3 regions of the Trichocoleus sp. DQ-A2 genome follow, and region 3 is predicted to be linked to each of the others. Evidence: predicted binding sites of a transcription regulator. Region 3 holds the regulator's gene; each other region holds the start of a gene.
The links. The regulator NtcA, encoded in region 3, controls nitrogen genes in cyanobacteria. The targets are predictions, from matches to a motif close to TTTGTANNNNNNNNTACAAA.

Region 1 (3,147 bases), on a different contig from region 3:
TCTTTAATAAACGGACATATTCCTGAAAAAGAGTGCCGCGAGAATCGCTCGTTCCGGCAACCCCGGATGCTCGACGACCTGCTGCTGAGAAGGTTTGACACGGTGGACCGCCGATGATGAAATCTACTTTTAGATCGGGGCTAGGAATAAATTCTTTAATATCAGTGCAAATTGGTTTGGAATTTTCTAGCCATTTCCCTGGCATCGAGTTCTTTTCTAATGTCTGTACATATTTGGCTTCAAGCTCAACCATCTCAACAATATCAAACCCGGCGTCATGGAAGGCAATATCCAGCCCACCACCACCAGAGAACAAGCTCAGGGTTCTAATGGGAGAAACTCCTTGTTGAGTAAGCCATCTATGAAGAGATTTACCAAATTGATCGGGCCAAGCTGGGCAACGGCTGACGTCGAGCGATCGCAAGATTTCCTTAAACCAAACAACCTCGTCTAGCTCAATACCAGGTAGATTCAAAGGGAGAGACATCTGTTGCATGTGCTGGCAAATGTGTATCTATCGAACTGCATACCTATTTTCATCACGGATTGAGTTGAAACGTCAATCTACCAGTGGCGAGGCGATCGCTTGTATTTCCTCCATGACTTGCCAGCCACATAAGCTTTATTAGTCAGGACAATGGCAGGTATTAGTTGTATAGCATCTTTGGCGACTTCCTCTCTTCTTTCCGTTTCTGTCGTAACAGTCTCCATCGTCCCGACATTCTAATTTTTCCTCACAAATGGTATCGCGGGGAAAAACTCCAACATCTTTTACAGAAACTTCCGCTCTAAAAGTGCCTTGTTCAATTATTCTTTCTCCTTCTTTAATTTCATACTCAAACTTATTTTCGCCTTCTAAAACTGCAAAAGTACGAGTTTGATGGCTATTTCCCAGACTCAAATCAACGCCTTGAGAATATTGCCCTTCGCTGTAACCTCTGCTCGTGTAGGGATAAGGATTACTCTTCATACCCTGAGTCACGTTCCGGATTGTCACTTTTCTTTTCGGTGCGGGTGGAGTTGATTTGGAAACAAACTGAGCTTTTCTGGTGCCCGGATTCATCACAGTTCCCGGACATTGCCCGACATATTCAACTCGCTTAAATTGAATTTCATTGACATCGAAATTATTGCCGTTACTTACCAGGAACTCCGCCCCGTTTGCATTCGCCCGATTCACAAAAACCACAACCAGCACGAAAGCCGCAATGATTAGAAAGGCAGTTCTTTTGATTACAATCTGTAACGCGGAAAAGCTTTTGAGTTTCATAATTTTTCTTGGCACTACTAAAACAGACTTCTTTATCCTTCCTAGGAGGTAGATAAGGTTTAATACTTCCGATAGAAGATTATCGAATATTTTTAGTGTCGTTGATTAACCATTGATTGTTTCCCGATTTGTACAGCGGCTTGTCGCTTCTCCCAGCAACTGAATCAGGTCAAGCAGTTAGCCTCAGCCGCCGAGGAAGTAAGTTGGACGACTTCCTGGCGATCGCTCAAAAGATTTTCTTAAAATCTCTTAAAAATTGACACTTTAAAAGGAAAAATGTAAAAATAGATACAGAAATAAATTAGCTAGTTCACCACTGACTGAGTATTCATAGCCGTCAGTGGCTCTGGGGAATAAAAGTAGAGCGCGATCGCGAAGCAGCGTGCCTTGCTTAGTCACAAATACTCAGGAAACTCAATCGGAGGCGAAACTTATGAAACTCTCTTATCGCGGCGTCAGCTACGAAAAAACTTCACCCACGCTGGAAGTAACCGAAAGCGAGATTGTGGGGAAGTATCGGGGACAGACTTACAACGTTGCATATCCCAGACATATTGCAGTTCCCGATGCGATTGTTAACTTGAACTATCGGGGAGTCCCCTACTTCATCGGCAAAACCGGCACGACTAGGGATGCTCTAGAGAGGCAAATCTCATGCGAAGGGATGGCACCTCTAGGCGATTGGAAATTGCCAACCGATACAAGTCGGCGAAAAGTGTTGGATAACGCCGCTAAAAGTCACTTAGCGAATATCCACCGCAGCCTGGAACATCGGATACAAGTCGCTAAAGCCAAAGGTGACGAAAATCTAATTCGCCTTCTAGAAGCAGAGTCGAAGCAACTGACATTGTGCCTCTAGGAGTTTCCGGAATATCTGGCGGTGCTTGCGGTTGAGTCAGCAGTAACTGCTGACTCAACCGTAAAGAGTGAAGGAGCGCACTCCTCCCCCTTTAGGTGTAAAATCTTATCTAAGCACGAAATCTTCAAAGCTGAAGACGACGGATTCCTGGTTTATAAAGCTACGTGGGCGATAGAGAGCGATCGCCCTTTTTTTATGGGAATGTATCCTGCCAGATCAACCGTTACGGGTAAGGGTAGTTGCAGCGAATCCTACAAATTTTATTCCATTTTTTCACAATAATTAATAAAGTTGATCTGCGACTTAAGTAGTAGCGCCATACCTTGTGTTGACTTCTACCTATCGAGGGCAAAAGCGTGTGAATCGCATCCTCCCGATTGAGAACACAAAAGCGATGCGATAAAAGCGCTACCGCCCCCAAATTTTGCTGAGACTAGGAGAGTTGAAAATGCTTGAATCTTATCGTCAACACGTCGCTGAAAGGGCGGCACTCGGAATTCCACCACTGCCGCTGGATGCCCAGCAGACTTCTCAATTGTGCGAATTGTTGAAAAATCCTCCAGCCGGTGAAGAAGAGACATTGTTGGAATTGCTGCGCGATCGCATTCCTCCAGGCGTCGATCCGGCTGCTTACGTGAAAGCTGGCTTTCTCACCGCTGTCGCCAAAGGTGAAACCATTAGCCCTTTAGTTACCCCCATCTATGCAGTAGAACTGCTGGGAACAATGGTAGGCGGCTACAACGTGCAATCGTTGATAGATTTACTCAAATCTGACGATGAATTGGCATCAGCCGCCGCAACAGCTTTAAGCAAAATCATGCTGGTGTATGATGCCTTCCACGATGTCTTGGAATTGTCCGAGACGAATTCCTATGCCAAGCAAGTCATTGACGCTTGGGCGGCGGCGGAGTGGTTTACCAGTCGCCCCACCTTGCCAGAAGCGATTACCGTCACCGTCTTCAAGGTGCCCGGAGAGACGAACACCGACGATTTATCTCCCGCAACCCATGCCACAACC
Region 2 (3,147 bases), on a different contig from region 3:
TCTTGCCCCATTCCCCGGCACGACTGGCTGAGATTGAGTTACTGCCGTTTCAAGAAGCAATCGGTACAGGTACAGCCTCCGGTGTAGATGCCGTAATGAGTGCCCATCTCCTGATCCCGGCTTGGGATGCCGAACGCCCTGCCACCCTTTCCCAACCGATTTTGACTCAACTGCTGCGGCAACAGCTGGGATTTGAAGGATTAATTGTTACCGATGCATTGGTGATGGGAGCGATCGCCAACCGCTATGGAGCAAATGAAGCTCCAGTCTTAGCTGTCGAAGCCGGCGCAGATATTTTGCTGATGCCAGTCGATCCTGCGGGTGCTATCCAAGCGGTGTGCGACGCGGTAGCACAGGGACGCATTTCAGAGGCGCGAATTCGTGCGTCTGTTGAGCGTATCTGGACAGCCAAGCGCCGAGTCCAACAAGGCACAGCACAACCGCCTGTAGAGGCGATCGCGCCTGAAGTCCAACCAGCGCCTTCACCATTCCCTCCCCATCTCCTCCAACTAGCTCAACCACACGCCCTCGCCACATCTGCCAACATCGTGCGAGAGGCGCTCGTCGTTCATGGCGAAATTCCTTTACTTCCCAGTCAGGGCAACTTACGCAACTTAATCGTGGTGGATGACACCCTGAATTGTGATTTTCTCGATAAACAAGCACCGGCTGTGGCTCTGCCCAAACAGCACGGCTATCAACTCCAACTACTCGATCCCCACACCACCTTAATTCCTGGCTGGGTGTTTTATCATAAATCGGGTTTAAACGCCCAACCAACCCTACTCCAGCTGTTCATCCGTGGGAATCCTTTCCGAGGCAGTGCTGGCTTGACACCGTTGGCTCAGGACTTGTTTAAAAAACTCTTAGGAAATGCCGAACTCCAAGCGTTAGTGATTTACGGCAGTCCTTATCTTCTGGAACAGTTTCTTCCACACCTGCCCCCGCATATCCCTTGTGTGTTTTCTTACGGGCAGATGCCAGCAGCTCAGGCGATCGCCCTTGAAGTTTTGTTCGGTGCCCCAGCTCTAAGCATTTAGCAACTGTGCAGCACATTGATTAATTTTGTTAATCAATGTCATAACCGTTATCACCGATTATTTACAGTGTCTTCAATTTGAAAATACAGGCTTAATTATAAATAGACCCGTTCTTCAACAATTTCATCAGCATAAGGATATATTTTTATGTCAAAGTTCCCTGACTTTTGAAATCCTTATTAAACGAATAAATTCATTTGTAACTTGATATACTGTTCAAAAATTATTTCCGCGCTAAGCAGTATTGGATTATATTAAGTTATAGTCGTAGCTCGTTAGTTTCGAGGCTGAGACCATGACTGCTGATATAATGCCGCCTAAATCATCTGTGCAATACTCCATCGACGTTCTTCAAGAAGAAGCCCGTCAATTGGTGGAGAAAGGAATTGTGACTCGTCAGCAACCCATCTACGTTCTGTGCCAGTACATCCCTGCACGGGAGTGGGTTTGTGTTGAGTGTGAATTAGAAAGATGCAATATCTTACTCCGCGATCGCATCGGCGATCTGATGGGGCAAGAACAATGGGACAACGATTGATATTTTTTTACCTTTAAGACAATCCTACAGTTCCACTGGAAACAGTGAAACTCAGGACAAGCTTGATTCCACGCTTGTCTCAACTTAAGGAAAGACTGCTTTTATTCTTTCACCTGTTGATTCTTAATTAGCCTGGTTTGGAGAATATTCTGATTCTTTCTAGTGCGAATAATTAAGTTCGCTTCTTAGACCTATCCAAAAAGTGAAGATGCCATTCTGAGCAAAACGTTGTGGAGCGTTGGCGTAACGTTGTCATCAACAATCGCGCTGCGATCGCGCAAATCTCTTTGCAGGATCTCTGCTCAAACCGAGATGCGTGACAACACTTCAACTCCTTCGTTTTGCTCAGCACAAACCTTCGGATAGGCTACTAGGAGCAAGCCTAATAAATGCTTTGATAAAGCTGCTAGCAATCCCCGACCTAAATCCCTGAGTTGGGGTCGCGCAGCTTTTCTAACTCAGTTCGCATTGCAGCAATTTGTGCAGTTAGCTCCTCTAGCTCCAATTGCGTATCTGGCTGGGCAACCGTTGTCACCGGCGTTGTCGCAGGGCGGCTCGGAGTTCCAGAAGATTGTGTGCTAGCTGCATCATTGGCTTGCGCCATTAGAGAATTCAGGAAAGTGCGGGCTTCAAGCTCCGTAATCTCTCCTTTTTCTGCTAGTTGTTGAACCACCAGATTGACGTCTGACTTTAACAGCTCAAGATTTTGCTCTCGCTTTTGAGTGTCTTGTACGCTCTCAACTAGAGAAGCGGTTGCACCCAAAGTAACGCGAAATCCTTTTTGTACTAACTCCAGCAGATTATTAGAGTTCATTAGATAAATCAGTCAGATTGAATGAAGGTTAGACAGCCCTTAGCGATCGCTTTCGATAAATAACCGCTCGGCACCACTCACTTTTAAGTTTCTAGCTTTCGGCTTTCCGCCAAGCGAGTAAACAAACGCAGGATCTGGCGTCTTAATGCTACCATTTAGTACACACAAAGGGACATTTTGCTGACTTCTTAGGGGAGTAGCATCCGTCCTAAGAAAGAATCTAAAGAAACCATTTGCCCGCCCAGTTTTAGCCCATCTGTTCTAAATACTGATTAACATCCTCAATTAAGCGAGTGAGTTCTGCCTCCGTAGTCAGGCGAATGCGGTCATCTCGGAGGGAGATCAAAACTTTAGCGGCAAAGGGAGTCGGCCAGATATTAGGATTGCAGAAAATCTCTAGAAAGACATCCCCCGTGTATCGATATTCCATTGGTTTTTGGGGATTGGTTTTGCCGCCGCCACCTGCAATGACTTTGAGACTCTGCATCAACTGAGCGATCGCGCCTTGTAAATCTTGGGCTGCCTGGGGCGTAAAGCTGAAGGAAACAGAACCTTCAACTAAGTTGAGGATGAGTTTTGAAGAAGACATGAGCAATCAAGAGTTTTGAATTGTGAATCAACTTATCACTCATAACTTAGAACAGACAGCATTTACAAGAGGATAGATGCAAGGTGAAGCCACAAGCTTTAGACTGAATGCCATAGAACTCTAAATGGCGAGTGAGGAAAATTCTGTGGTAGCAGATAACCGCTCG
Region 3 (3,147 bases):
GAAAATAAAGTTAAGTTTATTATCCTACTTTACTGAGCATCTGGGAGACGCGAAAGCCTTAAAAATGCAAAATTAAAAATTAAAAGTTAGCAGAATCTTTGCTTTTTAATTTTTAATTTTTAATGTTTGATTCTTTCTACATCCCCATAATCTCGTATCCGGCATCGACATACAGCACCTGACCTGTAATGCCACTTGACAAATCGCTACACAAGAAAGCAGCCGCATTTCCCACTTCTTTCTGAGTTACAGTGCGTCGCAGCGGTGCCACTTCCTCAACGTGATGGATCATATCCAGAATGCCACCTACCGCCGACGATGCCAAAGTGCGGATGGGACCTGCCGAAATTGCATTCACGCGAATATTCTGCGGTCCTAACTCAGATGCCAGGTAACGGACACTCATTTCCAGTCCAGACTTGGCAATTCCCATCACGTTATAGTTGGGGATCACTTTAACGCCGCCTAGATAAGTCAGCGTGACAATACTGCCGCCTTCTGTCATTAGCGGTTTTGCTGACCCGGCAAGTTGCACCAGCGAATAGGTACTAATTTCTAGAGCTTGGGTGAAGCCAGCACGGGTAGTGGTACTAAAATCACCTGATAAATCTTCCTTGTTCGCAAAGGCAAGACAATGGATCAGGATGTCTAGCTTGCCCCACTTATCGCGGATGGCGTCAAATGTAGACTGAATTTGGGTCTCATTCTGGACATCGCAGGGTAAAAACAAGCTGGGATTGAGGGGTTCTACCAACTCTGCCACTTTTTTTTCAAAGCGACCTCGGTCGTCTGGCAGGTAAGTCACTCCTAGATTCGCACCCGCTTGGTGCAGTTGCTGAGCAATCCCCCAGGCGATCGATCGATTGTTGGCAATGCCGGTGACTAGGGCGTTTTTTCCGGTTAAATCTAGCATAAATGTCGATTTTGAAGGCAATATTAGAGGATATCCGATTTAGGGGAGTATTCAAGATCGCGATCGCCCGGAGCGAGGCTGTCTAGTACGGGTAAGGATCGTGCCTCCTTACTCACCATGCATCCCACCCGATGGCGCAGATACTGTCAAGATATCAACATTTTCCGTCATAATCTTACTTGCCTTGAGCGGGGAGAGAGCTAAAGAAGGTAGCGGAGGAAACTACTTTAAAATTTTGTATCAAATAGCACAAAAACCACCCGGAAGTCAGTTTATCTGTGTCTAATGTCAGAAAACTCTCATAGTTGTTTTGCTATGGTTAAAGTTCCTCCGACAGAAAGTTGCAGAAGTCTGTAGGGCAGCATTTAGGAAAAAGGAAGTGGTAGTGACGCAAGATAGACCGCTAGCAGCTGTGTTCCGTCAACTGGGAGGTGGGGCGTTTCCACCCGTGGTGGAAACTTTTGAGCGGGGCAAGACGATCTTTTTCCCAGGAGACCCGGCTGAACGTGTATACTTTTTGCTCAAAGGTGCAGTAAAGCTGTCTCGCGTGTATGAAGCTGGGGAAGAAATTACCGTGGCGCTGCTGCGAGAAAACAGCGTTTTTGGAGTACTGTCCTTAATTACAGGGCATCGTTCGGATCGGTTTTATCACGCTGTAGCATTTACGCCAGTGGAGCTGCTTTCGGCACCGATCGATCAGGTAGAGCAATCGCTCAAGGATAATCCGGAGCTATCGATGTTGATGCTGCGAGGGCTTTCTTCGCGCATTTTGCAAACAGAAATGATGATTGAGACATTAGCTCACCGAGATATGGGATCGCGCTTGGTGAGTTTTCTATTGATTCTGTGCCGTGATTTTGGCGTTCCTACCGCCAATGGAATTACGATCGATCTGAAGCTTTCTCATCAAGCGATCGCAGAAGCAATCGGCTCCACCAGGGTAACTGTCACCCGCTTACTGGGAGATTTGCGGGAGGAAAAAATGATTTCTATCCACAAGAAAAAAATTACGGTACACAACCCAGTTACACTGAGTCAGCAGTTTACTTGAAAACAGCTAGAGGCTCTCGTCAGGTTGTAGGTTAGGTTGTTGGTTAAAACGGCATGGTAGCGCGAGCAGGTTATCCAGTTTTAACATTTAGTCGGGAGTTGAGTTAAAAGGTGTCAGGTTTTAAGCGGATAGTTTTCAACCTTCCAACCTTTAACCTTTCCGATTTCACCTTCGATCTTTAATTCCTGTTAACCCTTTCTCTAGCCTGCGATGCGATAGGCTGTAACTGGAATGACTGTAGCAGACAATGACCGACAGTGCGCTCTTCCTGATTTTGTCTATTTTAGTGTTGGGAAGCGTCATCGCAACGGTAGGCGATCGCATTGGCACGCGCGTGGGAAAAGCACGCCTGTCGTTGTTCAATCTGCGTCCCCGCAAAACAGCTGTTTTAGTAACGATTCTAACGGGACTAACGATTTCTGCCTCAACACTGACAATCATCTTTGCGACAAGCGAACAATTGCGGATTGGAGTTTTTAGACTCCAAGAAGTGCAGAAAAAACTCAAGACAGCCAGTAAGGATATTGCCAAAGCGAACGAGCAGAAACGGAAAACCGAAAGCGAACTTGCTAAAACCGCCGCCCAAAAAGAGCAAGTCGAGAAGGAACTCGCTCAAGCTCGCACCCAGCAATCTGTCGCTCAGCAGCGCTTAGATGCGATTAATCGATCTTTGGCAGCTGCGCTGGCTAAACAAGGCCAGACGGAGGCGCAACTAAATCAGACTCAAAGCGAACTGACCCGGGTTGCCAGCAGCTTTCAGCAAACCCAAAAACAGCTTACATCTGTCTCAGGGCAAGCCAAGACGCTACGTTCGGAAATCCAACAACTTCAAGCAGAACGCCAAGAACTCCTCCAGCAGCGAAATCAAGTCAGAGCTGAAATTACTGAATTCAAAGCGAAAGTGACTCAGCGCGACCAAAAAATTGCCCAGCAAGACCGAGCAATTAGCCAACGCGATGAGCAAATTCTCAAGCGGGATCAAGCCCTTGTCGAACTTGATGAGAAACTTGCTGCCTTTCGGAAGAGCCTGAGCGATCGCGACGAGCAAATTGCCCAGCGAGACAAAGCCTTATCTCTACTTGACAACAAAATTTCTCAACGAGATGAGGTGATTGCCCAGCGAGAAAATCGCCTTAAAGAACTCGAAAAACAACAAGCTTCCCTAGAGCAGGAAGTGGCAACC

Region 1: a site for NtcA is predicted at 1,546-1,565, ahead of NC997_RS21970 (DUF4278 domain-containing protein). Genes of this name have one in related genera too.
Region 2: a site for NtcA is predicted at 1,237-1,256, ahead of NC997_RS08905 (DUF4327 family protein). Genes of this name have one in related genera too.

The regions. Positions count from the first base shown of each region.
Region 1 covers NZ_JAMPKD010000026.1:6,058-9,204, reverse strand. Annotated here, with positions in the region: gene NC997_RS21980 (DNA cytosine methyltransferase) at 1-487, opposite strand, end outside; gene NC997_RS21975 (hypothetical protein) at 626-1,270, opposite strand; gene NC997_RS21970 (DUF4278 domain-containing protein) at 1,704-2,129, shown strand; gene acnB (bifunctional aconitate hydratase 2/2-methylisocitrate dehydratase) at 2,578-3,147, shown strand, end outside.
Region 2 covers NZ_JAMPKD010000007.1:149,815-152,961, reverse strand. Annotated here, with positions in the region: gene NC997_RS08910 (glycoside hydrolase family 3 N-terminal domain-containing protein) at 1-1,040, shown strand, start outside; gene NC997_RS08905 (DUF4327 family protein) at 1,336-1,578, shown strand; gene NC997_RS08900 (hypothetical protein) at 2,000-2,392, opposite strand; gene NC997_RS08895 (hypothetical protein) at 2,640-2,981, opposite strand; gene NC997_RS08890 (cation diffusion facilitator family transporter) at 3,127-3,147, shown strand, end outside.
Region 3 covers NZ_JAMPKD010000008.1:202,306-205,452, reverse strand. Annotated here, with positions in the region: gene fabI (enoyl-ACP reductase FabI) at 137-913, opposite strand; gene ntcA (global nitrogen regulator NtcA) at 1,293-1,964, shown strand; gene NC997_RS10220 (DUF3084 domain-containing protein) at 2,212-3,147, shown strand, end outside.